DNA from 4 places in the Pseudomonas sp. MPR-R2A5 genome. Region 1 is predicted to be linked to each of the others. Evidence: predicted binding sites of a transcription regulator. Region 1 holds the regulator's gene; each other region holds the start of a gene.
The links. Region 1 encodes FliA, which starts transcription of late flagellar genes. Its sites were predicted from a motif close to CTAAAGTTTNNNNNNNNNNNGCCGNTAA; they were not measured.
Positions count from the first base shown of each region.

Region 2: the regulator FliA is predicted to act here: its motif matches at 5,436-5,463, upstream of AC1Q6I_RS03370 (methyl-accepting chemotaxis protein).
Region 3: the regulator FliA is predicted to act here: its motif matches at 2,047-2,074, upstream of AC1Q6I_RS28735 (methyl-accepting chemotaxis protein).
Region 4: the regulator FliA is predicted to act here: its motif matches at 2,085-2,112, upstream of AC1Q6I_RS01840 (methyl-accepting chemotaxis protein).

Region 1 is NZ_JBXAFK010000043.1:63,840-71,581, reverse strand. It holds gene flhA (flagellar biosynthesis protein FlhA) at 43-2,157, shown strand; gene flhF (flagellar biosynthesis GTPase FlhF) at 2,169-3,485, shown strand; gene fleN (flagellar synthesis regulator FleN) at 3,591-4,424, shown strand; gene fliA (RNA polymerase sigma factor FliA) at 4,421-5,161, shown strand; gene AC1Q6I_RS25985 (chemotaxis response regulator CheY) at 5,329-5,703, shown strand; gene AC1Q6I_RS25980 (protein phosphatase CheZ) at 5,722-6,510, shown strand; gene AC1Q6I_RS25975 (chemotaxis protein CheA) at 6,522-7,742, shown strand, end outside.
Region 2 is NZ_JBXAFK010000003.1:135,597-143,338, forward strand. It holds gene ccoP (cytochrome-c oxidase, cbb3-type subunit III) at 1-731, opposite strand, end outside; gene AC1Q6I_RS03350 (cbb3-type cytochrome oxidase subunit 3) at 728-928, opposite strand; gene ccoO (cytochrome-c oxidase, cbb3-type subunit II) at 932-1,540, opposite strand; gene ccoN (cytochrome-c oxidase, cbb3-type subunit I) at 1,551-2,975, opposite strand; gene AC1Q6I_RS03365 (alpha/beta family hydrolase) at 3,055-3,747, shown strand; gene AC1Q6I_RS03370 (methyl-accepting chemotaxis protein) at 3,841-5,406, opposite strand; gene AC1Q6I_RS03375 (CPBP family intramembrane glutamic endopeptidase) at 5,510-6,301, opposite strand; gene AC1Q6I_RS03380 (DMT family transporter) at 6,721-7,581, shown strand; gene AC1Q6I_RS03385 (DMT family transporter) at 7,614-7,742, opposite strand, start outside.
Region 3 is NZ_JBXAFK010000052.1:42,163-49,904, reverse strand. It holds gene AC1Q6I_RS28750 (cryptochrome/photolyase family protein) at 1-501, opposite strand, end outside; gene AC1Q6I_RS28745 (thiol-disulfide oxidoreductase DCC family protein) at 494-961, opposite strand; partial or broken gene AC1Q6I_RS28740 (PAS domain-containing protein) at 1,233-2,003, shown strand; gene AC1Q6I_RS28735 (methyl-accepting chemotaxis protein) at 2,109-2,546, shown strand; partial or broken gene AC1Q6I_RS28730 (hypothetical protein) at 2,708-2,956, opposite strand; gene AC1Q6I_RS28725 (hypothetical protein) at 3,244-3,444, shown strand; gene AC1Q6I_RS28720 (hypothetical protein) at 3,665-3,865, opposite strand; gene AC1Q6I_RS28715 (hypothetical protein) at 3,971-4,171, shown strand; gene AC1Q6I_RS28710 (lysozyme family protein) at 4,614-4,829, shown strand; gene AC1Q6I_RS28705 (lysozyme family protein) at 4,867-5,199, shown strand; gene AC1Q6I_RS28700 (methyl-accepting chemotaxis protein) at 5,779-7,404, shown strand.
Region 4 is NZ_JBXAFK010000002.1:87,498-95,239, forward strand. It holds gene AC1Q6I_RS01835 (SphA family protein) at 1-308, opposite strand, end outside; gene AC1Q6I_RS01840 (methyl-accepting chemotaxis protein) at 486-2,042, opposite strand; gene AC1Q6I_RS01845 (hypothetical protein) at 2,385-2,618, opposite strand; gene AC1Q6I_RS01850 (DUF6691 family protein) at 2,900-3,319, opposite strand; gene AC1Q6I_RS01855 (YeeE/YedE family protein) at 3,322-3,756, opposite strand; gene AC1Q6I_RS01860 (sulfite exporter TauE/SafE family protein) at 3,827-4,630, opposite strand; gene AC1Q6I_RS01865 (bifunctional protein tyrosine phosphatase family protein/NAD(P)/FAD-dependent oxidoreductase) at 4,659-6,329, opposite strand; gene AC1Q6I_RS01870 (MBL fold metallo-hydrolase) at 6,382-7,260, opposite strand; gene AC1Q6I_RS01875 (sigma-54 interaction domain-containing protein) at 7,504-7,742, shown strand, end outside.

The sequences.
Region 1 (7,742 bases):
CTTTAAGGGATACGGGGAATACCGGTGGTAGATCGCTCTCAAATGCTCAGCACGGCCCGTGGCACCCTGACTGATTTGTCACGGGGCAACCTGGGTGTGCCGTTGTTGTTGCTGGTGATGCTGGCAATGATGATGTTGCCGATGCCGCCGTTCCTGCTCGATGTGTTCTTCACCTTCAACATCGCTTTGTCCGTCGTCGTCCTGTTGGTCTGCGTGTATGCCCTGCGGCCGCTGGATTTCGCGGTGTTCCCGACGATCCTGCTGATTGCGACCCTGCTGCGGCTGGCGCTGAACGTGGCCTCCACGCGGGTGGTGATGCTCCACGGCCAGGACGGCCATGCTGCCGCAGGCAAGGTGATCCAGGCCTTCGGTGAGGTGGTGATCGGCGGTAACTACGTGGTCGGTATCGTGGTGTTCGCGATCCTGATGATCATCAACTTCGTGGTGGTGACCAAGGGTGCCGGGCGGATTTCCGAGGTGAGCGCGCGCTTTACCCTCGACGCCATGCCCGGCAAGCAAATGGCCATTGACGCCGACCTCAACGCTGGCCTGATCGATCAGAACCAGGCCAAGTCGCGCCGCCTGGAAGTGGCCCAGGAAGCCGAGTTCTATGGCTCCATGGACGGCGCCAGTAAGTTTGTACGCGGTGACGCCATCGCGGGCCTGTTGATTCTGTTCATCAACCTGATCGGCGGCATGGCGGTCGGGATCTTCCAGCACGGCATGACCTTCGGCGATGCCGGCAAGGTGTATGCCTTGCTGACCATCGGTGACGGTTTAGTGGCGCAATTGCCATCACTGTTGTTATCTACAGCTGCGGCGATCATGGTGACCCGTGCGTCGGGCTCCGAAGACATGGGCAAGCAGATCAGCCGGCAGATGTTTGCCTCGCCCAAGGCGCTGGCCGTGGCGGCGGGCATCATGGCGATCATGGGGCTCGTGCCCGGCATGCCCCATGTGTCGTTCCTCAGCATGGCGGCCATGGCGGCGGGTGGCGCCTACCTGTTCTGGAAAAAACAGAACACGATCAAGGTGAAGGCCCAGCAAGAGATCGCGCGCCAGCAGGAACTGCTGCCATCCCCGGCCCGTGCCCAGGAAACCAAGGAATTGGGCTGGGACGACGTGACCCCGATCGACATGATCGGCCTGGAAGTCGGCTACCGCCTGATTCCGCTGGTCGACCGCAACCAGGGTGGGCAATTGCTCGCGCGGATCAAGGGGGTGCGCAAGAAGCTGTCCCAGGACCTGGGCTTCCTGATGCCCACCGTACACATCCGCGACAACCTCGACCTAGCCCCCAGCGCCTACCGCCTGACCCTGATGGGCGTGATCCTCGCGGAAGCCGAGATCTACCCCGACCGCGAACTGGCGATCAACCCCGGCCAGGTGTTCGGCACGCTCAACGGCATTACCGCCAAAGATCCGGCTTTTGGCCTGGAAGCGGTGTGGATCGAAATCAGCCAACGCAGCCAGGCGCAGTCGCTGGGTTACACCGTGGTGGACGCCAGCACCGTGGTCGCCACCCACCTCAACCAGATTCTGTACAAGCACTCACACGAGCTGATCGGCCACGAAGAAGTCCAGCAATTGATGGGGTTGCTCAGCAAAGCCTCGCCAAAACTGGCCGAAGAGCTGGTGCCGGGCGTGCTGTCGCTGTCGCAGCTGCTCAAAGTGCTGCAGGCGTTGCTCGCCGAACAGGTGCCGGTACGCGATATTCGCAGCATCGCCGAGGCTATCGCCAACAATGCCGCCAAGAGTCAAGATACTGCCGCGCTGGTGGCTGCGGTGCGTGTCGGATTGTCCCGCGCAATCGTGCAAAGCATTGTGGGGCTTGACTCCGAGCTGCCTGTGATCACCTTGGAACCAAGGTTGGAACAAATATTGCTCAATAGTATTCAGAAGGCCGGACTTGGCCAGGAAGAGGGTGTCCTGCTGGAGCCGAGCATGGCTGAAAAGCTGCAGCGTTCGTTGATCGACGCGGCGCAGCGCCAGGAAATGCAGGGCCAGCCGGTGATTCTGTTGGTAGCAGGCCCGGTCCGAGCGATGTTGTCGCGGTTTGGACGCCTGGCAGTACCGAATTTGCACGTATTGGCTTACCAGGAAATTCCTGACAATAAGCAAGTGACCATCGTCGCGACAGTTGGGCCCAACGGCTGAGGTAGTGGGTTATGCAAGTAAAGCGTTTTTTCGCCGCCGATATGCGTCAGGCCATGAAACTGGTCCGTGATGAGCTGGGCGCCGACGCTGCGATTATCGGTAACCGCCGTATTGCTGGCGGTGTCGAGCTGACGGCTGCCCTGGACTACACCCCTTCGGCGCTGGCCCCGCGCGTGCCGAACATGGAACTCGAAGACGAGCTGCGCAAGACCGCCTCGCGCATTGTGTCGGCCCAGGCTGAGCTGAGCATGCGGGGTGACAGCGATGCCACCACCAATCGCCAGTTGTTCGCCGGCTTGCCGCTGACCGCTGCCGAGCCGCTGGTCGAACCTACGTTCAAAGAACCGCCACGTCCTGCAGCGCCCGCGCCGGCTGCCGCAGTCGACCAGCGCGTGTTCGATTCGATGCGCTTTGAACTCAACGGCCTGCGTGAATTGCTGGAAGTGCAGTTGGGCTCGCTGGCCTGGACCCAGTTGCAAGGCAGCAAACCACACCAGGCTAACCTCTGGCGTCGCCTGCAACGCATCGGCCTGTCTGGCCCGTTGTCCCGCGACCTGTTGGCGCTGACCACCGAAATCGAAGAACCTCGCCAGGCCTGGCGCATGTTGCTGGCCCACCTGGCGCGGATGATCGCCACTCCGGAAATCGAACCCCTGGAAGAGGGCGGTGTGATCGCCATGGTCGGCCCTGCCGGCATGGGCAAGACCACCACCCTGGCCAAGCTGGCGGCCCGTTATGTGCTCAAATACGGCGCTTCGAATATCGCGCTGGTGAGCATGGACAGCTACCGTATCGGCGCCCAGGAGCAACTCAAGACCCTGGGCCGCATCCTCAATGTGTCGGTGACCCACGTCGACCCGGGCCAGTCGCTGGCCAACGCGCTCGACCCGTTGCTGCGCAAACGCGTGGTGCTGATCGACACCGCGGGGCTGCAAGCCAGCGACCCGGCCTTGCGCCTGCAACTGGAAAGCCTGGCCGGGCGTGGCATCAAGTCTAAAAATTACCTGGTGCTTGCAACCACCAGCCAAAAACAAGTTCTTACCGCTGCGTACCATAGCTACAAGCGCTGCGGGCTGGCCGGCTGCATCCTGACTAAGCTTGATGAAACGGCGAGTCTGGGCGAGGTGTTGAGCCTGGCCATCAGTCATGAACTACCGGTCGCCTACCTGACCGACGGGCCGCGGATCCCGGATGACCTGCATCTGCCGCGCCGTCATCAGTTGGTCAGCCGTGCCGTCAGCGTGCAAATGCAAGAAGAGCCTAGCGAGGAAGCGATGGCCGACATGTTCGCTGACCTCTACCACAACCCGGCAAAACGGGTGGGTTGAGTCAGTATGAACACCGTGAAATGTATCTACATCGATGGTCTGCAAGCGATTCACGCGGCCAAGCCATGTAGCCTGCGTCTAAGCAAGACAAGGTAAAGAAATAAAATGGGCAGCATGCATCCCGTACAGGTGATCGCGGTGACCGGCGGCAAAGGTGGCGTCGGGAAAACTAACGTGTCAGTGAATTTGTCCCTGGCGCTGGCAGAGCTTGGCCGTCGCGTCATGCTGCTGGATGCTGACCTGGGGCTGGCGAATGTCGACGTTCTGCTGGGACTGACGCCCAAACATACCCTCGCCGATGTGATCGAGGGCCGCTGTGAGCTGCGTGATGTGCTGCTCCAGGGCCCCGGTGGGATCCGTATCGTACCGGCCGCCTCGGGCACCCAGAGCATGGTGCACCTGAGCCCGGCGCAGCATGCCGGTCTGATCCAGGCGTTCAGCGATATCGGCGACAACCTCGACGTGCTGGTGATCGACACCGCCGCCGGGATCGGCGAGTCGGTGGTCAGCTTCGTGCGCGCCGCGCAGGAAGTGTTGCTGGTGGTCTGCGATGAACCCACCTCGATCACCGACGCCTATGCCCTGATCAAACTGCTTAACCGCGACTACGGCATGAACCGCTTCCGCGTGCTGGCCAACATGGCCCAAAGCCCGCAGGAAGGCCGCAACCTGTTCGCCAAGTTGACCAAGGTCACGGATCGCTTTCTCGATGTCGCCCTACAATACGTCGGCGCAGTTCCCTATGACGAGTGTGTGCGCAAGGCTGTGCAAAAGCAGCGTGCAGTCTACGAAGCGTTCCCTCGTTCGAAATGCGCCTTGGCGTTCAAGGCTATTGCTCAGAAGGTCGATACTTGGCCGTTGCCCGCCAACCCTCGGGGGCATCTGGAGTTTTTCGTCGAGCGATTGGTGCATCAGACGAGCGCAGGACCCGTGCTATGACAGCGACCGGCTACAACGCCTACAAGAAGTCCGCCCGTGACAGTCAGGGTGAGTTGATCGAGCGTTACGCGCCTTTGGTCAAACGCATCGCCTATCACTTGCTGGCACGCCTCCCCGCCAGTGTCCAGGTCGAAGACCTGATCCAGGCCGGCATGATCGGCCTTCTCGAAGTGTCGACCAAATACGACGCGAGCAAGGGCGCGAGTTTCGAGACGTATGCGGGTATCCGTATCCGTGGCGCGATGCTCGATGAGGTGCGCAAAGGCGATTGGGCGCCGCGTTCGGTACACCGCAATACGCGCATGGTCAGTGACGCAATTCGGTCAATTGAAGCAAAAACCGGTCGCGACGCTAAAGATCATGAAGTTGCGGCCGAACTCCAATTGAGTCTCGACGATTATTACGGGATTTTGAACGATACCTTGGGCAGCCGCCTGTTCAGTTTCGACGACCTGTTGCAGGACGGCGAACACGAAGGGTTGCACGAGGACGGCGCGAGTACGCATATGGAGCCGTCGCGTGACCTGGAGGATGAACGCTTCCAGGGCGCATTGGCCGACGCAATTGCCAATTTGCCGGAGCGTGAGCGACTGGTGTTGGCGCTGTACTACGACGAAGAGCTGAACCTCAAGGAAATCGGTGAGGTCCTGGGGGTCAGCGAATCGCGTGTCAGCCAGCTGCACAGCCAGTGCGCGGCCCGCTTGCGGGGGCGATTGGGAGAGTGGCGCGCGCGCTGACAGGCAGTGTGGGGACACTGCAGACGCAACCGCGAGGGCCTTGGCCGCCGCGGGGGCTAACCGTGGTGCCCTGGGCAGTCCTTTTTGTGTAACGCCTGTTGATTGAAATGGCGCGTCCAGGTGCTGGGCGCGTTTAAGACTGCTTGGAGGTCGAATTGGACAAGAACATGAAAATCCTCATCGTTGATGACTTCTCAACGATGCGGCGGATCATAAAAAACCTGTTGCGTGACCTTGGGTTCACAAACACGGTCGAGGCGGATGACGGCCTTACGGCGATTCCGATCCTCAACAGCGGGAGCATCGACTTTCTGGTAACCGATTGGAACATGCCGGGCATGACGGGTATCGACTTGTTGCGCCACGTGCGTGCCGACGAAAAACTGCGCAGTCTTCCCGTGCTGATGGTGACCGCCGAAGCCAAGCGTGAACAGATCATCGAAGCCGCCCAAGCCGGGGTTAACGGCTATGTGGTCAAACCATTCACTGCGCAGGCCTTGAAAGAGAAGATCGAAAAAATCTTCGAACGCATCCACGGCTAATGCTGCCACGGGGGAGCTATGGAGCAAAAAGAATCATCGCAGGCCGACTTTGAGTCGACCCTGAAAAAACATGCTCACCAGCTGGTCGACAGCCTTGAAAAAGGCCAGTTCGGCGATGCGGTGCAGTTAATCCATCAGCTCAACCAGACCCGTGACCGCGGCCTGTACCAGGAGGTGGGCAAGCTCACACGCGAGCTTCACAGTGCGATCGTCAATTTCCAGATTGACCCGCACATGCCTCAAGCCGAAGAGATTTCGCAGATCACCGACGCCACCGAACGCCTGTCCTATGTGGTCAGGCTGACTGAGGCAGCGGCCAACCGCACCATGGACCTGGTGGAAAACGCCACGCCCCTGGTCAACGGCATGGCCACGGAAGCCCAGGCGCTGAGCGTTGACTGGGGTCGTTTCATGCGCCGTGAAGTCGGCGCAGAAGAGTTTCGTGAGCTGGCCCGTCGGGTCGAAGGGTTCCTGTCACGCAGCGAGCAGGAAAACCGTACGGTTTCCAGCAACCTCAATGACATTCTGCTCGCCCAGGATTACCAGGACCTGACCGGTCAGGTGATCAAGCGTGTGACCCAGTTGGTCACCGAAGTGGAAAGCAACCTGCTCAAATTGGTACTCATGGCCGGCCAGGTCGACCGTTTCGCCGGCATCGAACATGACCGCGAAGCGATCCTCTCTGAAAAAGATCCACAAAAACATCTCGCCAAGGGTGAAGGTCCGCAGATTCATGCCGATAAACGTGAAGACGTTGTGTCAGGTCAGGATGACGTAGATGACCTGTTATCCAGTTTAGGCTTCTAAGGAGCACACCCATGAGCTTCGGCGCCGATGAAGAAATCCTTCAGGATTTCCTTGTAGAGGCCGGCGAAATTTTAGAGCAACTGTCCGAACAACTGGTCGAGCTGGAAAGCCGCCCGGATGATGCGAACCTGCTCAATGCAATTTTTCGCGGTTTTCATACTGTAAAAGGGGGCGCCGGCTTCCTCCAGCTCCATGAGCTGGTGGAGTGCTGCCACATCGCCGAAAACGTGTTCGACATCCTGCGCAAGGGTGAGCGTCACGTTGACTCGGAGTTAATGGATGTAATCCTCGAAGCGTTGGATGCGGTCAACGGCATGTTCAGCGAAGTGCGCGAACGTGCCCCGATCACCGCAGCCACCCCGGAACTGCTGGCCGCCCTGGCGCGCCTGGCAGAACCTGCCGACACCTCGGCCGCGCCGGTGGTGGAAGCGGCGCCAGAGCCGGTGGTCGAAGCCGAAGCGGATGTCACCGACAGCGAGTTCGAGCAGTTGCTCGACTCTCTCAATGCGGTCAAGGCCGAGGCTGAAGCACCGTCGGCCGTACCCGCACCCGCGGCCGCTGCGCCTGCCGAGCCGACCAGCGAAGACATTACCGACGCAGAGTTCGAATCCCTGCTCGACCAGTTGCATGGCAAAGGCCAGTTCGCGGCTGATGCCGTGGCCACTGCGGCTGCCCCGGAAACGCCGGCGGCAACGGCCAGTACCGATATCACCGACGACGAATTCGAAGCGTTGCTCGACCAGTTGCATGGCAAGGGCACCTTTGCCGCCGATGCCTTGCCGGAAGTCGCGGCCACTGGCGCGGCGCCGACGCCAGCTGCACCGGGCGCCGCTGCGGCCCCTGCTGACGACGGCTTGATCTCCGATCACGAATTCGAAGCCCTGCTCGACGAATTGCACGGAAAGGGCAAGTTCACCGAAGTGGCCCCGGCTGCTGCGGCGACTGCTACCCCCGTGGCCGCGAAACCGGCACCGGCCAAGGCCGCCGCGCCTGCTGCCGCCAAACCGGCGCCAGCCCCAGCGCCAGCCGCCGCGGCCGCCGCGCGTGCGCCTGCCGCTGCCGTAGCCGACAAGCCTGCCAGTGAAGCCGAAACCACCGTACGGGTCGATACCGCACGACTGGACGACATCATGAACATGGTCGGCGAACTGGTGCTGGTGCGTAACCGTCTGGTGCGCCTGGGCCTGAACAGCGGCGACGAAGCCATGCAAAAGGCTGTGTCGAACCTCGAC
Region 2 (7,742 bases), on a different contig from region 1:
ATGCCCTGGCCTTGCGGACCGTGGCAGGCAACACAGGTGGTGCTGAACGTGGCTTGGCCGGCGGCCAGGTCTGCAGCGCTGTCGGCCGGCAGGGGCAGCTTGGCCAGTTCATGGCGTACATAGGCGGCGACGTTTTTCACCCCCTCGTCACCCAGCATGTCACCCCAGGCCGGCATCGCCGCATGGCGACCGTTCATGATGGTGGTCTTGATTGCTTCGGCCGAACCGCCCCAGCGCCAGATGTTGTCCGCCAGGTTCGGGAAGCCAAACGCGCCCTTGGCATCCGAGCCGTGGCACACCGCGCAGTTGGACGCGAACAGGCGTCCGCCCATTTTCAGCGCTTGTGGATCTTTTGCGACGGCTTCCACCGGCATGGCCGAGAATTTGGCGAAGATCGGCCCGAACTTGGTGTCGGCCTTAGCCATTTCCTTGTCCCACTCCTTGGCCGATGTCCAGCCGCCTTCATAGCCTGGCAGCACGCCTTTCCAGTTGCCCAGGCCCGGGTAGAGGATCAGGTAGCCGACGGCAAACACCAAGGTGCCGGCGAACAGCATGAACCACCACTGGGGCAGCGGGTTGTCGTATTCCTCAATGCCGTCGAAGGCGTGGCCCATGGTCTGGTCGACACTGCCCTTGGTCTCGCCCTTGCGGGTGCCGAACAACAGCCAGGTCAGGCCGATCAGGCTGCCGAGGGTCAGTACGCAGATCCATGTACTCCAAAAGGTAGTCATGGCCGGTTGCTCCTTGTTACAGGCTCTTCTTGAGCGTCGGATGGAGAGGGTTCGTCGGCAAACGGCAGCAGGCGCGCCTGCTCGAATTCCTCATTGCGCCGGTTGTTGAACACCCACAGCGACAAGCCGATAAACGCGATAGCGACGACCAGCGTGCCGAGGCCGCGGATGGTGCCCGCATCGAATTCAAATCCCATGGCTCACCTCTTGCTCTTGATGGCAGTGCCGAGCACTTGCAGGTACGAAACCAGTGCATCCATCTCGGTCTTGCCCTTGAGGCTGGCCACGGCGCCACTGATGTCGTCGTCGGTGTAGGGCACGCCGAGGGTGCGCATCACTTTCAACTTGGTCTCGGTGTGGCTGCTGTCGACAGCGGCGGTCACCAGCCATGGGTAGGCCGGCATTTTCGACTCGGGCACGACGTTGCGCGGGTTGTACAAATGCGCGCGGTGCCAGTCGTCCGAGTAGCGCGCGCCGACGCGGGCCAGGTCCGGCCCGGTGCGCTTGGAGCCCCACAGGAACGGGTGGTCCCACACACTTTCACCGGCGACCGAGTAGTGGCCGTAGCGTTCGGTCTCGGCGCGGAATGGGCGGATCATTTGCGAGTGGCACTGTACGCAGCCTTCGCGGATGTAGATGTCGCGACCTTCCAGTTGCAGCGCGGTATAGGGCTTCATGCCTTCCACCGGTTTGTTGGTGACGTCCTGGAAGAACAGCGGGACGATCTGGGTCAGGCCGCCGATACTCACGGCCAGTACCATGAGCAGCATCAGCAGGCCGACGTTCTTTTCAATCGTTTCGTGTTTCATCATCGACTCCTCAGGCCATCTGCGCCGCAGCGGCGACTTCGGCAGGTTGTGCCGAACGCACGGTGCGCCAAGTGTTGTAAGCCATCAGGAACATGCCGCTGAGGAAGATGGCGCCGCCGACCAACCGCACGATGAAGCCTGGGTGGCTGGCCACCAGGGTTTCGACGAAGGAGTAGGTCAAGGTGCCGTCTTCGTTGACCGCACGCCACATCAGGCCCTGGGCGATGCCGTTGACCCACATCGAGGCGATGTAGAGCACGGTGCCGATGGTGGCCAGCCAGAAGTGCGCGTTGATCAGGCCGAGGCTGTACATCTGCTCGCGACCGAAGATTTTCGGAATCATGTGGTACAGCGCGCCGATGGAGATCATCGCTACCCAGCCGAGGGCGCCGGCGTGTACGTGGCCAATGGTCCAGTCGGTGTAGTGGGAGAGGGCGTTGACGGTCTTGATCGCCATCATCGGACCTTCGAAGGTCGACATGCCGTAGAACGCCAGCGAAACCACGAGGAAGCGCAGGATCGGGTCGCTGCGCAGCTTATGCCAGGCGCCCGACAGGGTCATCATGCCGTTGATCATGCCGCCCCAGCTTGGCGCCAGCAGGACCAGCGACATCACCATGCCCAACGACTGTGCCCAGTCCGGCAGCGCGGTGTAGTGCAGGTGGTGAGGACCGGCCCAGATGTACAGGGTGATCAGTGCCCAGAAGTGCACGATCGACAGGCGATAGGAATACACCGGACGCTCGGCTTGCTTGGGTACGAAGTAATACATCATTCCCAGGAAGCCAGCGGTCAGGAAGAAGCCTACCGCGTTATGCCCATACCACCACTGCACCATGGCATCCGTCGCACCGCCGTACAGCGAGTAGGACTTGGTCAGGCTGACCGGGATTTCCAGGTTGTTGACGATATGCAGGATCGCGACGGTGATGATGAACGCACCGAAGAACCAGTTGCCGACGTAGATGTGCTTGGTGTTGCGCTTGGCCACGGTGCCGAAGAACACAATGGCGTAGGCCACCCAGACAATGGTGATCAGGATGTCGATCGGCCATTCCAGCTCAGCGTATTCCTTGGAGCTGGTGTAGCCCAGCGGCAAGGAGATCGCGGCGAGCAGGATCACCAGTTGCCAGCCCCAGAAGCAGAACGCGGCGATTTTCGGCGCGAACAGCTGGGTCTGGCAGGTGCGCTGCACGGAGTAGAAGGAACTGGCGAACAACGCGCAGCCACCGAAGGCAAAGATCACCGCGTTGGTGTGCAACGGGCGCAAGCGGCCGAAGCTGGTCCAGGGTAAGTCGAAGTTGAGCGCAGGCCATACCAATTGGGCGGCGAGAAAAACCCCGAGCCCCATGCCGACGATGCCCCACGCCACCGTCATAATGGCGAATTGGCGGACCACCTTGTAGTTATAGGCGGTACTTAATGTAGTGTTCATGGTTCCCCATCCACGGTTCAACCCAAGCGAATGCGGCACTTGGGCTGGAGTTATAGGCAGACTGAATAGCGAGGCAAGCATGAGCAAAGAGCACAAGGCCAGTATTGACGGGGATCAATGGGCGCAGTGTGTGCGGGAACACGGCTGGTTGTGGGACGCCGCGGCAGAGGGAGATCGGCGTGAGCCTGTCACCCTGATTCTGGCCCACGGCGCCGGCGCACCGATGGACTCGACGTTCATGACCGACATGGCTGCACGCCTTGCCCTGCATGGGGTGAACGTGTTGCGCTTCGAGTTTCCCTATATGGCCCAGCGGCGCGTAGAGGGCGGCAAACGCCCGCCGAACCCGGCCGCCAAACTGTTGCAGGCATGGCGTGAGGTGCATGCCGAGGTGCGACGCCATGTCGCTGGAACACTGGCCATCGGTGGCAAGTCCATGGGCGGGCGCATGGCCAGTCTGGTGGCCGATGAACTGGGCGTCGATGGGTTGGTATGCCTGGGGTATCCGTTCTATGCGGTGGGCAAGCCGGAGAAGCCCCGGGTCGAGCATCTGGCCGGGCTGCAGACGCCGACGTTGATCGTGCAGGGCGAGCGCGATGCCTTGGGTAATCGAGTGGCGGTAGAAGGCTATGATTTGTCGCCGAGCATCGAGGTAATGTGGCTGGTGGCGGGGGACCATGACTTGAAGCCGTTGAAGGCCTCGGGGTTCAGTCATGAGCAGCATCTGGAGGCTGCGGCGGTGCAGGTTGCCCGGTTTCTCGGAGCCCTCTAGGGCCCTATCGGGGGCAAGCCCCCTCCCACACTCGACTGCGTTCCAAGGGGTGTACGCGGTAAATGTGGGAGGGGGCTTGCCCCCGATAGCGGTCTAGCGGTTAAACCGCTCGACCAGCGAGTACTGGGTATTGGCGGTATGCGTCAATTCCTCACTCAACTGCGCCGAGTTCAACGCCTGTTCCGAAGTCTGGTCCGCCAACAGCGCAATGGTGCTGATGTTGCGGCTGATCTCTTCGGCTACCGAGCTTTGCTCTTCGGTGGCGGCCGCAATCTGGGTGGTCATGTCGGTGATGTTGGCCACTGCTTCGCTGATGCCGACCAACGCCTGATCCGCTTCCATCACCCGCGCCACCCCTTCTTCGGCCTGGCGATGCCCGGCGTCCATGGTTTGCACGGCGGCGGCAGCGGTTTGTTGCAGCTTGGCGATCAAGGCATGGATCTGCCCGGTCGACTCGGCGGTGCGCTGGGCCAGTTGACGGACCTCGTCGGCCACGACTGCGAAGCCACGGCCCATCTCCCCGGCACGCGCGGCTTCGATTGCCGCGTTCAGCGCCAGCAAGTTGGTCTGATCGGCGATGCCTTTGATCACATCGACGACACCGCCGATTTCATCGCTGTCCTTGGCCAGTTGGGTAACGGTCACCCCGGTTTCGCCCACGGCCAGCGACAGACGCTGAATGGCCTCGCGGGTTTCCCCGGCGATATCGCGGCCACGACCGGTCAGGCGATTGGCTTCCTGGGTCGCATCCGCCGTGCGCTGCACATGGCTGGCAACTTCCTGGGTGGTCGCCGCCATCTGGTTGACCGCGGTGGCCACCTGTTCGGTTTCCACGCGCTGGCGTTCCAGGCCGCTGGAGCTGTTATGCGCCAGTGTGTTGGACTGCGCCGCCTGGTCGTTGAGGTGTTCAGCCGTGTCCTGCAGCCGCGTGAGGCAGGTTTTCAGGCGGGCTTCCTGGCTGAGGATCGACATTTCCAGTCGCGCCTGGGCGCCACGGCTGTCGGTGTACATCTGCGCGATCAGCGGGTCTGAGGTGGTCTGCTCGGCCAGGCGCAGCAGGCGCTTGAGGCCACGCTGTTGCCAACTCAGGCCCAGCAGGCCCAAGGGCACCGACAGCCCCGCCGCCAGGGCAAAGCCCCAGTGGGAATTCAGCGACGCACCGATCATGAAGCTCAACTGGCTGATCAGGATAAACGGCAGCCAGTCCTGCAACACCGGCAGCCATTTGTCCCGCTGGGGAACGGCAGACTTGCCCTGGTTGATGCGTTGATAGAGCGCTTCGGCCCGGCGGATCTGCTCGGCGGTGGGCTTGATGCGCACCGACTCGTAGCCGACCACCTGGTTGCCGTCGAAAACCGGCGTCACATAGGCGTTAACCCAGTAGTGATCACCGGTCTTGCAGCGATTCTTGACAATGCCCATCCATGGCAAGCCTTGTTTGAGCGTTGACCACATATGCCCGAATACGGCCGCCGGAACGTCCGGGTGACGAACCAGGTTGTGCGGGGCACGCACCAGTTCATCGCGGGAGAACCCACTGATTTCGACGAAAGCGTCGTTGCAGTAGGTGATCACGCCCTTGGCATCTGTGGTGGAGATCAACCGTTGCTGAGCGGGGAAGGTACGTTCGCGCTGGGTAACGGGTTGGTTATTACGCATGATTGTTCAATCCGCAAGGCTTTCAGGGAGTATCGGCAGGAGCGGGCGCTTATTTAACTTATTTTTGCAACAATCCGCAGGAACGCCTTGCCTCCGGTAGACATCAGCCAGCCAGCATCGGATAAGTAAACAACCCGAAGTGAAGCAGGTTCAGCCCAAAGTGCGTGGCAATCGCCGCACCCAGCCCACCAAAGCGATAAGCCAGGCCGTAACCCACGCCGGCAATGCTTGCCAGCAACACCCATTGCCAGCCCGCGCCCAGGTGCACCAGCCCGAACAGCAGCGAGGCCAGCAGCAGTGCCAGGTTCTCGCCGTAGGGCAGGTGCTTGAAGCGCTGTTGCAGGCCGCCCTGAATGTAGCCGCGAAACAACGCCTCTTCCACCAAGGTCACCAACAACAGGTTATTCAATACCCACAACCACGCCTGCACCGGCCATTTCGGCGCCCAACTGATGACGCCCAGCAAGGCTGCGCCGCCGAGGGCGGCAATTGCGGTCAGGGCCAAGGCCAGGGCCGTGACGCAGATCGACAGGCGCAAGGAGCGTCGCGCCACCACCCACGGGCAGGCCAGTAACAGCCAGAAGCCGATCAGCGGTTTGTCCTGGTTCAGGTACATCGAGAAGGGCACCGCGTCGGGGGTAAAGCGTTGTGGCTCGATAGCGCGCCCGTTGTAGAAGCCCGGTAGCCAGTGCATCGCCAGGCTCAGGGCCAGCACAATGAACAAACCATGGCCGATGTAGCGCGCCCAAGGCGTGCGCTGCTGGCGCACGGCATAACCGGCAATCAGCAGCAGGGCGACGGACACCAGCGCCAGCACGCCCAGTTGCCCGTAGGCCAAGGCCAGCACATAGCCGATGGAAAGAAGCGCCAGGTACAGCCAGGGCAATGCGAGCATGGGGAGTCCTTGGAAAAAACTGGACGGCATTATAGCGATCGTCCCCTGTGGGCCACATGAAAACTGTGCCACGCAAGGGCGTTGGTGAAGTGATTGCAAAACGTATCAACGGCTGGTTATAGTCAGGCCTTCTTCATCCCTCCACACAAGATCAGCCCATGCCAGCTCTCCAGCGCATAGCGGTAGTCGACTCAGCGGTCAACGCTGTGGTCGTACCGTGCGGGAACAAGCAGCCTGCGCAGATCAGTCACTACCCCCCACCTGTCAGTCGCACGCCGGTGTACGCAGTCGTATCACCGCCGGGTGTTGGCATTTCGGGCTGATCAGCGACTCGCTGTCCCCGTCTGCACGCCTGAAAAAACTCCAGAACTTCAGCTTTTGCTGAGTCGGCTTTTTTTGCCTGATTACAGGTGGTAACCATGTCTGTTCTTTCGAAACAATCCGTGGCCGCGGCGGCCTCGACGAGCCTGTTTGTCCTGCTGTGGAGCAGCGGGGCGATCTTCTCCAAGCTGGGCCTGGCCCATGCGTCGCCCTTCGCCTTCTTATTGATCCGTTTTGCCATCGCCCTGCTCGGTCTGGTGATCCTCGTACCGATGCTCAAGCTGCAACTGCCGCGCCCCGGCAAACCGCTGTGGTATGCAGCGGCGACCGGCCTGGTGTTGTTGGGGGCCTACCAGATTTTCTATCTGCTGGCCCTGGACCTCAACGTCACCCCCGGCGTGATGGCGACCCTCATGGGCGTGCAGCCGATCCTGACCGTGGCGCTGACGGAGCGCCAGCGTTCCGGGCGCCGCCTGTTCGGCCTTGGCCTCGGGTTGGCGGGGTTGATCATGGTGGTGTACCAGGGTATCGGGCTGGCGGGGATGTCCCTGGCCGGGATGCTCTTCGGCCTGCTGGCCCTGGCGAGCATGACCTTCGGCTCAATCATGCAAAAACGCATTACCGACAACCCTTTGGGCACGCTGCCGCTGCAGTACCTGGCCGGGCTGCTGTTGTGCGCGGTATTCGTGCCGTTCCAGCCGTTCCACTTCGAACAGAATGCCGGCTTTTACCTGCCGGTATTGTGGATGGGGCTGGTGGTGTCGGTGCTGGCGACGTTGCTGCTGTACCGCCTGATCGCGCGGGGCAACCTGGTCAACGTCACCAGCCTGTTCTACCTGGTGCCGGCGGTGACGGCGGTGATGGATTACCTGATCTTCGGCAATCGGCTGGCGTTGTTGAGCCTGCTGGGGATGGGGTTGATCATCGTTGGGTTGGTGTTTGTGTTCCGTAAAGGCTGATGTCTACCCCGTAGGTGCCGGTTCGCCGGCGCCTACGACCTGCGTGGCCGCAACACCAACCACAACGCCCCCGCAATCAACACCCCGCCATACAGATGCGCCATTGATAACGGCTCGTCGAGCAGCAACGCGCCCCACAGCACGCCGAACGGCGGGATCAG
Region 3 (7,742 bases), on a different contig from region 1:
CCCATTGAGTAATAGCCGGCTCTTGCGGCGCATCTCGCGATAGAAGAACTCCATGCGCAGCTGCTTTTTGCCATTCGCCCAGGTAAAGAACTCGGCACGGGAGCAGAGAAAGCGAGAATCCGAATGCCATTTTATCGCTAAACCACAGTCCTTTATCGATTGCTCCAAGCGCCAGTCGCCGCACTCGGTGATGTGGATTTCATCCGGTCGCAAAAGTGCGCGCCACCGCTCTAACTCGCGAGGCACCGATCCAGTATTTTCTGGGTCATCGAGCTTTACGTACTGCACCTTGACTCCCCGTTGCTGCAACGCCTCGGCGAAGTGGCGCATAGCGCTGAAGATAAGGGTGATCTTTTGCGGATGATGAGGAACATGGCTGGCTTCTTCCATCACCTCGACCATGAGCACGGTATCGCATTCGATATCAACGGCCTGTAGTGAGGCGAGATCGAACGACAGCTGATCACCTAGGATCAGGCGAAGGCTGCTAGCTTTATTCATCATTACCTCTTGCAGGCGACGTCTTGCTGCCAGTGGCGCGTTTGGTATCAGGCACTACGCAGCCCTCATCGCGACACCGAACGCTGCCATCAGGATGGGGCAGCCATGCTAGATGCGGACGCAAGCGACAAAATAGGTGATAGCCAAGGTTTAGAAGTGGTCTAGTCGAACGCCATGATAACGGCTCCGCCCAGATACCAAGGCCCGCTGCTCGCCAGCTCCAAAGCGTCGCGTCTAAGCCAGTGACCCAGGTTCCATCGCCCAACCTGGCGTGCAGTATCGACTGCATTTCAACGAGCGTGAACCCAAGAGATTTTGCTTCGAAGGTAGGATCGCTGATGTCCACAAACAGGAGACGATCCGGTGCTGCTCGCACATTTAGGATCTTGATCTCCCGGGCGCAAAGAGGGCACTCGCCGTCGAAATAAAGCGTCAGTGGCCACTGCTCATTCTTGTACAACTACTGATACCTTGTATAAGTTTTTAGACAAGATATGCTCAAAAAACTTCGATGACAACCAGGCCTAATCCTCGAGGCGAAATCAGGTTCCAAGCGGTGCCTGATCCGGGATTTCAGGTTTGTTTCTGGGGCTGGAGCTGAGACGTGTGGCCACAGCAGCTTGCCGACCTGATTGTGACGTTCGTCGTCTCACTGCTTTTCGTTCGTCTGATAGCTAAACGTGTTGCTGATCACGCCGATAAACCTTTTAACACCCAACAGGTGGTTTTCCATGTTCAATAAAAAAATCAAGAATCAGCTTGAGGCTCAAACAGCTGAGTTGTCGGAGTTGCGCCAACTGCGTGATGGCCTACACCGTGAAATGCTGACGCTGAGTATCGATACTAATTTTGCAATTACCACCTGCAACGACAATTTTGCACAGGCTTTGGGGTACACCCAGAATCAGCTTATAGGTCGTGCCATGGCCGACATTGTTCCGCAGTACGTTTCAAAACTTCCCTGTTTTCACAATTTTCGGGCGGCTGTCGCCGCCGGTAAGTCGATATCTGATGAATACAGGTACCTGCATGCTGACGGCTCATTAGTGTGGATTCATGCTCATTGGCAACCCGTAGCTGATGCGACTGGCCGGTTGAGTCATATCGCAGGCTATGCGACGAACATTACGTCCAGAGTGGAAAAGGCATCGGAAAACGCATCGTTCATTGACGCGCTACTGCGCTCGACGGCGGTCATTGAGTTCGATCTATCCGGGCATGTAATCACGGCGAATGAGCAGTTTTTAAAAGCGATGGGTTACAGCCTGGGACAAGCGCAAGGAAGTCATCATCGTATTTTCTGTCGGCCAGAGGAGGCTTCTTCCCAGCAATACAGGGATTTTTGGTTGACGTTGAACAAGGGTGAGTTTGTCGCTGGCCGATTCCAACGTGTTGATAGTCGGGGTCAGACGGTATGGCTGGAGGCGAGCTATAACCCGGTCTACGACACCGAAGGAACACTACGCAAGGTAGTTAAGTTTGCAACGGTTATTACCGAACAGGTTGCCCGTGAACACCAAGTCAGTGATGCTGCACAAACGGCATTTGAAATCTCCCAGCAGACTGACGTTACTGCTCAACGTGGTGCGATAGTGGTTAACGACACTATGCACACCATGCGCAAAGTCGCTGGGGATATGCAGGCTGCCTCGGGTGGCGTCGAAGCGCTTGGAAAGCAGTCGCTGTTAATCAGTTCGATCATTCAGACCATCAGTAGTATTGCTCAGCAAACGAACCTTTTGGCATTGAACGCTGCGATTGAGGCTGCACGCGCAGGTGAGCAAGGCCGAGGTTTTGCAGTCGTCGCGGATGAGGTTCGACAATTGGCCGGGCGCACCAGCACGGCGACTGAGGAAATCGCATCAGTTGTTTTGGAAAATCAGAAGCTGGTGGATCAAACTATAGCGGAGATGGCGAACAGTAAGTCCCAAGCTGAGCAAGGTCTTGAGCTAGCCACGCAGGCAGGGCAAGTTATTGTTGAAATTCAGGACGGAGCCAAGAAAGTTGTTGAAGCGGTTGGTAAGTTTGCGACTCAGGTGGCTTAGCACGCTCAATCGTACTGCGTTGGAGTTCGCCCCTAGCGAGTTGTCGAGTGTGTGCAAAGTGAGGGGGAACAACACATGCTTGGCGAGATCGACGGTTCGGGCTTGTTAGGGTTGTCGTTGAGCTTTGGCCTTCGTTACCAGTCATAGTCACATCCGGCAAACCAACCACGCTTGGCTAGTTGTTCAGTTACGTCAATGACGCCCGAGTCACCAAAAAAACCGGTGGTGTTTGGGTAGTGAATACCTGCCAGCGACACCATCGACACCTCGGTCTTGCGGTCGAAGTACGATAGAAAATGCCAGCCGCCAGCTGTACTCCCCACGTGTGGAAAATTGATCGCAGCTTTATCTGTTATGTAGTGCTCGCGTGAGGCGCGTTTGAGATCAAAATCAAATAGTGGCTGAATCATGGAAGCTTTCTGAGTTGGGCTAGACCTTGCTTGATGTGGCCGGCGTTCTCGCCGATGGTCTCAAGGGCGCCACGCACGTTGTTTGCCTTGTCCCGGCGCCACCGCCTCCACCACAGAAAGAAGTCGACAACGATCTCATTGTCCTGAGGGTTGAAGCCGAGTCCGTATTGGGTTTTGAAATCGAAGGGGGGGCTTCTGCTGTGCGGACATAGGGGATCCTCGCCGGTTGGCGTGATTCGTTGAACTGGGTGATATGCTTTGCTGCTTATCAAACAAGGACGTGGGTAATGGCCGGTAAAAAGCTTGAAGCGTTCCGCGAGTGGTTCACGCCGCGTAAGCGGTTATGGGCAGGGCTCGCTTTGCTTGTCACTGGGGTATTCGGGCCGCTTTTGTATCCAAGCATAAATGGCTATTGGAGTATCTTTATTGCTCCTGGGATCATGTTTATCTGCAATGCAAGGAATCCCGAAGCTCGCGATAAGCGCTGATAGCCTCGCCGTCTGGTGCTGTTCGGCGATAGGGGTATTACGGGGGACCGGCATGGAGCTGGATTAAGGCGTGTTGCTTCTTCCGCAGTTGCGGCGGTCTTCCCGGTAGCGCTGCGCGTCGCTTATGAACCGACCGCAAGCGGCTTCTGGATGTAAAACTCAGCTGCGTCGGGGTATTGGTCCAGCGCTTCGCTCAGCGTCACATACTGGCAGTCAACACCTACTCTCGCGCTCTGGCATCCACGTAGGCCTTGGGCCACGGGATGTCGGTGTCGCGGTGATCGCAAGCGCCGTCCCGCGTAAACACCTGGGCCTTTGCCAGGTGGGTGACGTACCCAGAGCCACCAAAGCCCCAGAACGATAAGCCGTCGCCGACGTAGGCGTGACTGTGGCTGTCTTGCAGGTAGAACTGGCCGTCCATGGATTATCTCCAGTTAGGCGCCGGCCTCCGGATGCAGCGAGAAAGATTCTTATTGAAGGTCGCGGCGATAAACTCAGCGCATTCTTAACAGGGAGCATCGCTGCAATGGAACTGAAGTCGCCGAGCAAAAACATATGGATAGTGGGCGGCGCCGGGGTGATCGCTGGCGCCGCCATCATCGCCACCAACTCAGAAGGTTTTGTGCATACCTTCGGTGTTGGCATTCTTGCCGGGGGGGCTACCGCTTTCGCTGCAGGTGGCCGGTTTGTTGGTGATACCTTCACGGCCCCATCGATGTTTCCGTAATCGAGCAGGCTGACAGTAAACCAGCATAGCTTGATCGGAATTGATCAACGGCGGAAACGAAATTTTGACCAACCATGCTTGTATTTAAATGACCCCGTGTCTCCTCGAAGGACATAGAGGGACGTCCGGTAAAATGCTGTAAATCGAGAGAAGCCGAAGCTTCTTATCTTTTTGTAGACCCAAACCCATCCGTGGTGATTGGTAGTTTTGGTGGGTCTCAACACCATTGACGCGTTCCTTGTAGGGTTAATTTGGCGAAGATGATAGCGATGTGCCCCTACACAAAGGCTGTCAATTAATAACGGAGCGGAACTTCTTGTCGCGACGGGGTCTTTGGCCAAATTCGTTTGAATACAGCATCTTGCCAACCTTATCCAACTGAGTTGGTTTTTACCCTTGATCCCGCCTTGTATGCGGTTTTTTTTCGCCTGGAGAAAAGACAATGGCACGAATTTCAGCTATCCAAGCGGGCAGTCGTGACGCGTTGGCCTTCCTCGATATGCTCACTTGGTCCGAAGGGACCAGCACATCGCCGGCCACCGCCCTGGATGGCTACGACGTCATCGTGACGGGCATCGACAGGAAGCCTGAGATCTTCACGGATTTCAGTGATCACCCCCTTCGCAAAGGGACGACGCTCGAAGGTCATCAACAGTAAGGGGCTGACATCTAATGCCTCGGGCCGGTACCAGCAGATGCTCAAAGATTGGCCGTATTGCCGAACGCTGCTGACCCTGTCGGACTTCAGCCCGATCAGCCAGGACCTGCTGGCTCTGCAGCACATCCGCGAATGCCGCGCACTACCGGACGTGCATGCAGGCCGGGTCGGAACCGCAATCGAAAAGTGCCGGAATATTTGGGTAAGCCTGCCTGGTGCAGGGTATGGCCTGTGTGAATACCGGCTTGATGATCTGATCCAGCAGTACCGCTTGGCGGGGGAGCACTGTCATGACGGCATTACGGAAAGTGTCCCAGCGCAAACGCAACATACCCTTCGTCATCCGTTTCCCGTGCTTGTTGATCAGTAAGTATTTGGAGTGGGGGCGCACGTCCCTTTCTGTTATCTCCCTAACCAATTTCCCGAGGCTGTTTTCTCCGGCTTCTGTTCGCATCAGAGTTCTGAGTTTCTGCCTGGTCAGATAGGCCAGATCAGCTTTGGTTGGTCGCTAGCAAAAACTGACCTTCGACACTTTGTGACCCGCGCATTGGAGTAGGGATTTCCCTAACCGCTTTTCCAGTATTCCTACATTTGAATAGGGATGATCTGATGGTTGCATTGGTGTCAATAAGCCACTATTTGGCCAGGGGCTCATAACCTGTCCACCAGAGGCGACAGGTTATGAGCGGGAGACAGGCAGTGAGCAAACAGACTCCATCCATTCTGCAGCTTTTGCCCGGTTTCGCGTGAGGAGTGCCAGCCTGCTGAACTACAACGATCTTTATATGACATCAATTCTTCGAGCTGACTGATTCCGCTTGTGAATTTCAGGTTCCGAAGTCACGAGAAATCGAGCCGGTGGATGCGTTGGCGGCATTGTTCGACTTTTACGGATGTTGGCTGCCGAAGTAGCGTCCATGTTGTACCGACCTTCCTCAGAGAGATAAAAATGAACATCAGGAATATGAATCTGGCTCCAAGGTCTGCCGCCTTCTTCTCACTCATTGTCCTAGTGGTTTTTGCTCTGGGCATTGTCGCCGTGATGCAAATGGGCAAGCTTCGAGAGTCGGAGCAAGATGTCGAAACTAATTGGATGGCGAGCATCCGTGAGATTGGCAAGATGCAGGTGGGCGTCTTGCGTCTGCGTCTGGAAAGTATCCGTATCACCGTGACCACTGACGAACAACAGCGCCAAACCCGCATCGCTTCGTTGAGCGGCTACCGCAGTACGCTGAAGGACACCATCAGCCATTACGAGCCCTTGGTTACCGGGCCGGCAGAGAATGAGCTCTACCGGGCAGTCGAAGGCGATGTGCAGCAGTATTTCAAGCTGTTGGATGAGCTGGAACCTTTGTTGCGAAGTGGTGATGACGCCGCAGCTGTTGCCCTGATCAACACCCGCATCAGTCCGATGACCAATACCCTGCAAGACAACCTGAACAAGCTTGCGGACTTCAACGATGAGGGCGCCAAGCGTTCAGGTCTGGATGCTGCCGCGACGTACAGCAATGGTGTGACGCTGGTGATTGGCTTGCTGGTGGCGACCGTCATACTTACCGTGGTGCTGGCTGCAATGCTGACCCGCAGCATTACGACGCCCATTAGCGATGCGTTGGCCGTGGCCGAGCGCATCGCCGGCAGCGACCTGTCCAAGGAGGTCGTGATCATTGGCCGTGATGAAGCCGGTCGCCTGCTGGCCGCTTTGGCGAAGATGCAGGGCAACCTGCGGGAAACCATCGCTCGTATCGCCGATTCCTCCACCCAATTGGCGTCAGCCTCTGAAGAAATGACTGCTGTAACCGAAGAGGCCAGTCGCGGGTTGGTGCGACAGAACGATGAGGTCAATCAGGCCGCGACGGCAGTGACCGAAATGAGCGCTGCGGTGGACGAGGTGGCACGTAATGCCGACGCCGCCGCCCAATCTTCCCGCGAGTCCATGGAATTCACGCGCTCGGGTATCGAGAATGTGGCGCAGACCCTCAAAGCCATCGAAAGTCTGGCCAGCAACGTGGCCAGCACGGGTGACCAGGTCAAAGCCTTGTCAGGCAAAGCTCAGGACATCAGTAAGGTGGTCGAAGTGATTCGCGCGATTGCCGAGCAGACCAACTTGCTGGCGCTTAACGCTGCTATTGAAGCTGCCCGCGCGGGCGAGCAAGGTCGCGGCTTTGCGGTGGTGGCTGATGAAGTGCGTGCCCTGGCCCACCGCACCCAGCAGTCGACCCAGGAAATCGAACAGATGATCAGCGCGATTCAGGCGGACTCGACCCAGGCAGTGGGCGCCATGAACGTCAGTGCCCAGATGGCCAGCAGCTCAATCTCTGTGGCGCAGAATGCCGACCTGTCGCTCAAGCAAATCGCTGAGGCCATAGCCCAGATCAATGATCGCAACCTGCTGATCGCCACCGCCTCCGAAGAGCAGGCTCAGGTGGCCCGCGAGGCAGACCAGAACCTGACCAGCATCCGAGAACTGTCGATACAGAGCTCGGCAGGTGCCAATCAGACCGCCAGCGCCTGCAGTGAGATGGCCAACCTGGCTATTGAACTCAATCATCTGGTGGCGCGCTTCAAGGTATGACATGCGTCGTTGTCCTGGCCTGTACTTGCCATATCAGTCGCACCCTCATCGGAGGTGATTACGTTTGCGAGTGTTCGAATCCCTGGTTTCCCGCCAAGATTCAAATGAAAGCCCCGCACTGCGGGGCTATTGCGTTTCTGGGGGCTGGTACCGCCGCCCTCTGAAAATATGATCGTTTCCGCATCATTTCAGGCAGTTGCCGCAACTCGTGGCGAGTTACGGTTAGCCGGATGGCTTTACGATCTGCGCGCCACGTCGGTAAACCGTCTCGGTTACTCGGTCGGGCCTTGCTGGTAGTGGCAGAAGAGGGCATGCCCGCCGATGCCCGGACCGGTATA
Region 4 (7,742 bases), on a different contig from region 1:
CCGCCGATGGTGTCGGGTGAGTAATAGCTGAATTGGTTGATCAAGCTGATGACATTGATCTTCGGGTTATCGAAGTTGCGGTTGTCCTTGCCGCCATTGTCACGAATGCTGCTGGCCGTACTGAATTTCAGATAGGTCTGATGCGTCAGCCCGGGTGGCCCGGCGAACCCGTCGTAGAAGCTGGTGCCGCCCAGGTTGATACCGCTGGGTTGGCTGACGGAGGGCGGAGGAGGGCCCTCGGCAGCATAGGTGGCAAGTGATACGAAGCTCAGAGCCAGGCACGCTGGCAAGGATGGTGTCAGTCTCATTGACGTCGCTCTATTATTGGAGTTGTGAGCTGGGGTAGCTTCCCCTGGCGCTTCAACTCTAATTCCTGAGCTTTTGCGTTACTTGTACACAGCGGTCAGAGTTGACTGAGAGCGTCATGTTGCCGGCGTTAGGCGCTTGAGCGGCAAGTTTGTGCAATCAGCCCACCCCTCGCGCCCCTAGACCTTGAAGCGCTCCACCAACCTTTCCAGTTCATGCCCCAGCCGCGCCAGCTCGTTACTCGACGCTGCGGTTTCTTCGCAGGTGTTGGCCGTCTGCTCGGAAATGTCGCGGACGTTGATCACGCTGCGATTGATCTCCTCGGTGACAGCGCTCTGTTGTTCGGCTGCCGTGGCAATCTGCTGGTTCATTGACTGAATGATCGAGACCTTGCCCGTGATGTTCTCCAGCGCATTGACCGCTCGATGGGTGCATTCCACGCTGCTTTCACTCAGCAGCAGGCTGCTTTCCATGCCGGAGGCCACGGCGTGGGTGCCGCTTTGGACGCCGGCGACCAGGGTTTCAATTTCTTCGGTGGAGCGCTGGGTGCGCAGGGCGAGGTTGCGGACCTCGTCCGCGACCACCGCAAACCCGCGACCAGCCTCTCCGGCGCGGGCCGCTTCGATGGCCGCGTTCAGCGCCAGCAGGTTGGTTTGCTGGGCCACGGCCTTGATCACATCCAGTACGCCGCCGATTTTGTCGCTTTGTTCCTGGAGATGGCGCACCGCGTCCGCCGACTGGTTGAGTTCTGCCGCCAATCGCTGGATTTGCGCGATGGCTTCGCCCACGATCCGTTCCCCTTCGCTGGCCTGCTGATCGGCGATGGATGCCGCCGCAGAAGCTTCTTCGGCATTGCGTGCGACGTTGTGCACGGTGGCGGTCATCTCGTTCATTGCCGTGGCCACATGATCCGTTTCGGCTTTCTGGTTGCTGATGCCGGAATTGGTGTGCTCGGTGACCGCCGACAGCTGCTCGGCCGCGCTGGCCACCTGGATAACACCGGAGCGAATGCCGTCGATCAGTTCGTGGAGGTTGAGCATCATCTGCTGAAGGCCTGATTGCAGCTGGCCCAGTTCGTCACGCCGGTTGACCTGCAGATGCTCGGTCAAATCACCCTGGGCAATGCGGTTCACCGCCCGGAGCGTGTGTTGCAGTGGGTTCACGATTTGACGGGTGATGACCCACGCAGCGAGGGCGCCCAGCAACAGCGCCAAGGCCGCGACGAGCCCCAGCAGGGTCTTGGTGGAAGCGGCGTCGGCATCGCGTTTGGCATTTTGCGATTGAATGAGTTTTTGCGTGGTATCGAGCAGCAGGTCACCCAACTGGCCCATCCGTTTAAACAACGACGCCTGGTCAATGCCGGGGGTGGACAGGTCGTGCAGCAGCCCTCCGTACGCGGTGACCGCATTTTCCTGCTGTTGGATCAGGTCGGCATCCAGTGGGTCGATGAACAGTGCCCGAATACTGTGCAGGTGGGCTGCGAGCTGATCCAGGGTTTGCTGCAACGGTTGATAGGCATTCGGTTGGGAGTTCGTACCGATGCGTAGACGAATGATTCGCAAGTCTTTGGTGTAATCGCTGACCTGCGCAATTTTTTCAACTTTCAGCCCACGATCGGTCAACGTCACCACGGCGTACCAGCCGGTCGCGGCCAGTAACAACGCAAGCCCCAGTACCAGACCGAACCCCCAACTTAATTTAGCACTGACTCGGATATTGCTGATCCAGCCGAACATATGGACTCCCGGTAGTAACGCAGGTTGATAAGTGAGTTCTGAGTGTCGACCTTGAATCGCAATGCTTTAGCGTGAGTGTGACGGCCACACTATTACTCCGGCTGGTTTTGAGCACTGCATGAAAAAATATCGAGAGGTGGAATGAAGGGCGGTAGTGCCACTGAAAGGTTAAAGCACCTTGTTTTTCGGGGGGTGGAAAGATTGGCCAATTAACCAAGTGCGTTTTCAGAAGGCTCATAGTGTGATCTTGTGCTTTAGTCGAATATTCAGGAAGGCCAGGTTCTGGTGAGCCCGAATAGAGAGCGACAACTTCCCGAAAGGGCCACGATCGTCATCATGAATTTAATGGTTGATGGCTTTTTTCAGGTAGGAAAACAGCTGGTCCTGGCAAGCCCTGTAGTGATTTTCAAGGTTCTCGACCTCCCACATGCGGGCGAGCCAGACCTCATCGCAAGCCTCTTCTAAATGGTTTACGGTTGTCATCCAACTGGTTTGGGCGTTCAGCGTCGCCTGCATTAATTGCAAGAACTCCTCATTAATGGGAAGGGTATTGGGTGTGGATTGTTTGAGGGGCATTAAAAGTACCAGGCAACAATTTTAATCAGGGTGGGGGTTTGTGCTGCCCACTATAAAACGCTGCTCGCAAAGGGCCATATTCGACGAATGGCTAACAAGTCGGGCACTCATAGTTGAATTTTTTAGGTGCGGGTATTCATCCGCTGGATAATATCGTTATGGTGATAATCATTGTTTGTTGCATTAAACCGATGATTCGATTCAGCCGATAAGTTGAGCCTTAAATAATCGCTCTTGAATGATCGGCTGCAACGCTATTGCTGTTGAGAGTGCAAACGCAATCAACGACCGCGGCGGTTTTCCAGGGCCGTAAATAACAACATGCCACCCAGCATGGCCACCATGAACACCAACGCTTGCCAATGCCCGGTCAGCAGGATGGCCACGGCCGGCCCAGGACAAATTCCGGCGATCCCCCAACCGATGCCAAATAACAGGCTGCCGCCGATCAGGCGCCGGTCCAACTCACGCTTGGCAGGGAACTGCATGGGCGCGCCCAGGAGCGAACGGGCGTGTCGGCGTGCCCAGGTCAGCGGGCCAATCGCGACGGCAATGGCGCCGCCCATGACCAGCGCCAGGGACGGGTCCCAGGCCCCAGCCAAATCCAGGAACGCGAGCACTTTGCTCGGGTTGGCCATGCCGGCCAGCAGCAGGCCCAGACCGAACAGCAGGCCGGCGATGAATGCCGTGACTTTGAGCATGTTCAAACCCCCAGTAGATGACGCAGCACAAACACCGTCAGGAATCCGCTGGCCATGAAACAAACCGTGGCGACCATTGAGCGCGGCGACAGGCGTGATAAGCCACACACCCCATGGCCACTGGTGCAACCTGAGCCATACCGCGTACCAACCCCCACCAGCACACCGGCGACGATCAGCCCGAGCCCGCCGCTCTGGAACTCAATCGCCGGCAGCGCGGCAAACAAGCCCCATAGCAGCGGCGCGACCAGCAGGCCCAGCAGAAACAGCGCTTTTTCACTTACGCCTTCGCCACCGCGCTGCAGCAGGCTGCCGATCAGGCCGCTGATGCCGGCGATGCGGCCGTTGCCGACGGCGAACAGGCTGGCCGCCAGGCCAATCAATGCGCCGCCTGCCAGGGACGACCAGGGGGTGAAGTTGAGCCAGTCGACAGTCATGGGGTTTCTCCTGTGCACATCTTGGGGGACTGGCGCGGTTCAGGCGCGCCTGAAAGTCGCTCGTTCAGGTTCATGTATTAATCGCCTTGACCAGCAGGGCCACCGCCACCAGCATCGACACGGCGGCAAACCCTCGTTGCAGGTGGGGCCCCGCCAACCGAGCCGCGATCAGGCGTCCGCCGGCCATGCCAGACAATGCGCCCAGAGAGAACGGCAGCGCAATTGCCCACTGCAAATGCCCGGCCGCCGAACTGGCCGCAACGCCGGAAATGGACACCAGCGCTATCACCGCCAGGGACGTTGCCAGCACCGACTGCGTGGTCAAATTCGTGTATCGCTGCAGCGCCGGTACCATCACAAAGCCGCCCCCCACGCCGAGCAGGCCCGACAGCCCGCCCGCGACTATGCCAGACACGGTGAGCGCCCAGGCGCACGGCGCCGTCCAGTTCAGCTTTCCGCGCTGGGGGTTCAATACGCAAGGCGGCTTGGGCGCGACGGCGGTCTTCGAGGCCGGGGAGGGCGGCAACGAGCGCTTGAATACCCGGAACGCCACGTACATCAGCACGCAGGCAAACAGGACCGTTAACGGACGATTCGGTGTGCGTTGTGCCAACCAAAGGCCCAGGGGCGAGCAGACGATCCCCGCGGCCGCGATCAACAACGCGGCCTTGTAGCGGACGGTGCCGTTCTTGAGGCCCATCACCGCGCCCAGGGTCGCGGCCAGCCCTACCGCCAGCAGGCCAATAGGCCCGGCCTCGGCCATGCTCAAGCCCGCCCCGAATACCAGTAACGGCACCGCGAGTATGCCGCCGCCGGCACCGGTCAGGGCCAGAATCACGCCCACCGTGAGCCCCAGCAGTAAGACGATGATCATCTGAGTGTCCTTGCCTTCTGCGCGGCATTCATTGGTCGGTCAACTCGGGTTTCGCCAGCCACTCCCGCCCCTTGAGCATGCCTTTCCAGTACAGCGGCGGAAGAATCCGCTCTTTGAGCAGCCAGGCCAGCCTGGAAGGTCGAGTGCCGTCGATCAGCCATGACGGGAAGCTGGGGGCGACCTTGCCGCCGTAGGTGAACTCCGCCAATACAATCTTGCCGCGCTCCACTGTCAGCGGGCAGGAGCCGTAACCGTCGTACTGGGCGACGCCGGTTGCCTTACCGAGTGCCGCCAACACGTTATGGGCCACCACCGGTGCCTGCTTGCGCGCGGCGGCGGCTGTCTTGGCGTTACTGGTGTTGGCTACGTCGCCCAGGGCGTGAATGTTGGCCCAGGTTTTATGGCGCAGCGTGGCGGGCTCGACATCTACCCAACCCGCCGCGTCTGCCAGGGGGCTGACCCGAATGAAATCCGGCGCGATCTGCGGCGGCACCACATGCAGCAAATCAAACTCGCGCGTCACCCGGCGAGCGCTGCCATCGGCGTGTACGCTGCTGAACGTGGCGGTGCGTGCCGGGCCATCGACGTGGGTGAGGGTATTGCCGAAATTCAGGTCGATCCCATACGCCGTGACATATTCCATCAACGCCGGCACATAGTCGGCCACCCCGAACAGCACCGCGCCGGCGCTGTGGAACTCGATGTCGACGGCATCCAGCACACCGCTGCGTTTCCAATGATCGGCCGACAAGTACATGGCTTTTTGCGGTGCCCCGGCACATTTGATCGGCATGGGCGGCTGCGTGAAAATCGCCCGGCCACCGCGCAAGTGTTGCACCTGTTCCCAGGTATAAGGCGCCAGGTGATACAGGTAATTGGAGGTCACGCCGTTGCGCCCCAGGGTCTCTGATAAGCCCTCGATGGCATGCCAATCGAGCTTCAGGCCGGGGCAGACGATCAGTTGCTCGTATTTGACCACCCGGCAGCCATCCAGAATGACCGCGTTTCTCTCGGGTTCGAAGGCCGCCACCGCGGCCTTGATCCAATGCACGCCGCGGGGCAGGGTGGCGCCCATGGTGTGGGCCGTTTGACGCGCATCGAACACACCGCCGCCGACCAGCGTCCAGCCAGGTTGGTAGTAATGCACATCGGCCGGGTCGACGATCGCGATGTCGAGCCCCGGCGCGCGTGCCAGCAGGCTGGAGGCGGTGGCGATACCCGCCGCGCCAGCGCCGATGATGACCACGGTGTGCTGCGCCTCAGCCACTTCGACCGGCGTGCGACCCTGGTTCGCAATCCGCCGAATCACGCCTTTCATGTCGAAGCCGGCTTTTTTGGCGCTTTCGACAATGTGCGGCAGGTCGTGCTGACCTGCTTGTGACAGCGCCCACATCGTGGTCGAGCGCATACCGGAGCGGCAATAGGCCAACACCGGCTTGGGCAGCGTTTCCAACAGTTGGCCGAAGGCAATCCCTTGCTCGTCGGTGACTTTGCCCGATTCGGCGGGTAGATAGTGCGCCTCGATGCCGACCGCGTCGGCGGCGCGTTTGATTTCGGCAAACAACGGTTGGTCAGCGCCCTCACCATCGGGGCGGTTGCACACGATGGCTCGAAAGCCGGCGGCTTTCAGTTCGGCCAGTTGGCTGGGGAAAATCTGTTCTGATACTGATAGAGCAGGTGCAAGGCTGCGGATATCCATACGTGTCTCCGTGATGGGGATTTTTCTTATGTGTTTTTTTGGGTAGGAAATGTCAGACGACGTTGAGGGGGATTTTCAGGTAGCGGGTACCGTTGGCTTCAGGCGCAGGCAAATGCCCGGCGCGGATGTTGACCTGGACTGAGGGCAGAATCAGGGTCGGCATGTCCAGCGCTGCATCGCGCTTGGTGCGCATCGCTACGAACGCCTCCTCGCTGATGCCATTACGCACATGCACGTTGAGTTCGCGCTGTTCGGCAACGGTGCTGACGAATTGCACCTCACGCCCGCCCGGCTGGTAGTCGTGGCACATGTACAGCAACGTCTGCGCGGGCAGGCTCAGGACTTTGTTGATGGACTGGAACAGCGTGCGCGCGTTACCGCCGGGGAAGTCACAGCGGGCGGTGCCGTAGTCGGGCATGAACAGGGTATCGCCGACAAACGCCGCCGTTTCACTGCCATTGCTGATCAGGTAGGTCATGCAGGCCGGCGTATGGCCGGGGGTATGCAGCGTAGAGCAGTGCAGCGTGCCGATACGGAACGTTTCCTCGTTGGCGAACAGGTGATCGAACTGGCTGCCGTCGCGGGGCATATCGCTGCCGGCATTGAACAGCGTGCCGAACACCTTTTGCACCGTCGAAATCTGGCTGCCGATGCCTATTTTTCCACCGAGCTTTTCCTTCAGGTAGGGCGCGGCGGTCAGGTGGTCGGCGTGGACGTGGGTCTCCAGAATCCACTCGACCTGCGCATTCAGCGCGTTCACCCGGGCTATCAGGCGGTCGGCAGAGGTGGTGGCGGTGTGGCCTGATTTGGGCTCGTAATCCAAAACGCTGTCGATGATCGCGCAGTGGTGGGTGGCTTCATCCAGCACCAGATAGCTGACGGTATGGGTAGCAGGATCGAAGAAGCCTTCGACGTGAAGTTTGGCGCGCATGAACGGTCTCCTTGAGGGGGCTTTTTTACCGAGCCACTTAGACTAAGGACTGACAGTGCAATAAGTTTGCCAGGCGATGGCGCCCACTAAATCGTCTGATATCTAATTGATTTTATTGGGCTTTATATTTGTGTATGGGCGTGTTCGGGCGTCTGTCGGATGGGGTTTTCTGCCATTGGCAGTGCCTGTTGACAGAGGTGGCAGTGCCACACCAGGATAGAAGAATGGATTCCAGGAGCCATGATGAAGACTTTCCAGCCGACCCCCACCAACGCCGTGCCCCCTCCGGATCAAGTGCAGTCGCTTGTTTCGTTTTTGGAGCACGAACCCAACCCCATGATCGTGCTTGATCCGGACTACAACATCCTGGCGGCCAACACGGCTTATCAGCGTCAGTTCGGCAGCGCCGACAAGCCCTTCATCGGGCATAAGTGCTATCAGATCTCCCACCATTACGACGTCCCGTGTGATCAGGCGGGTGA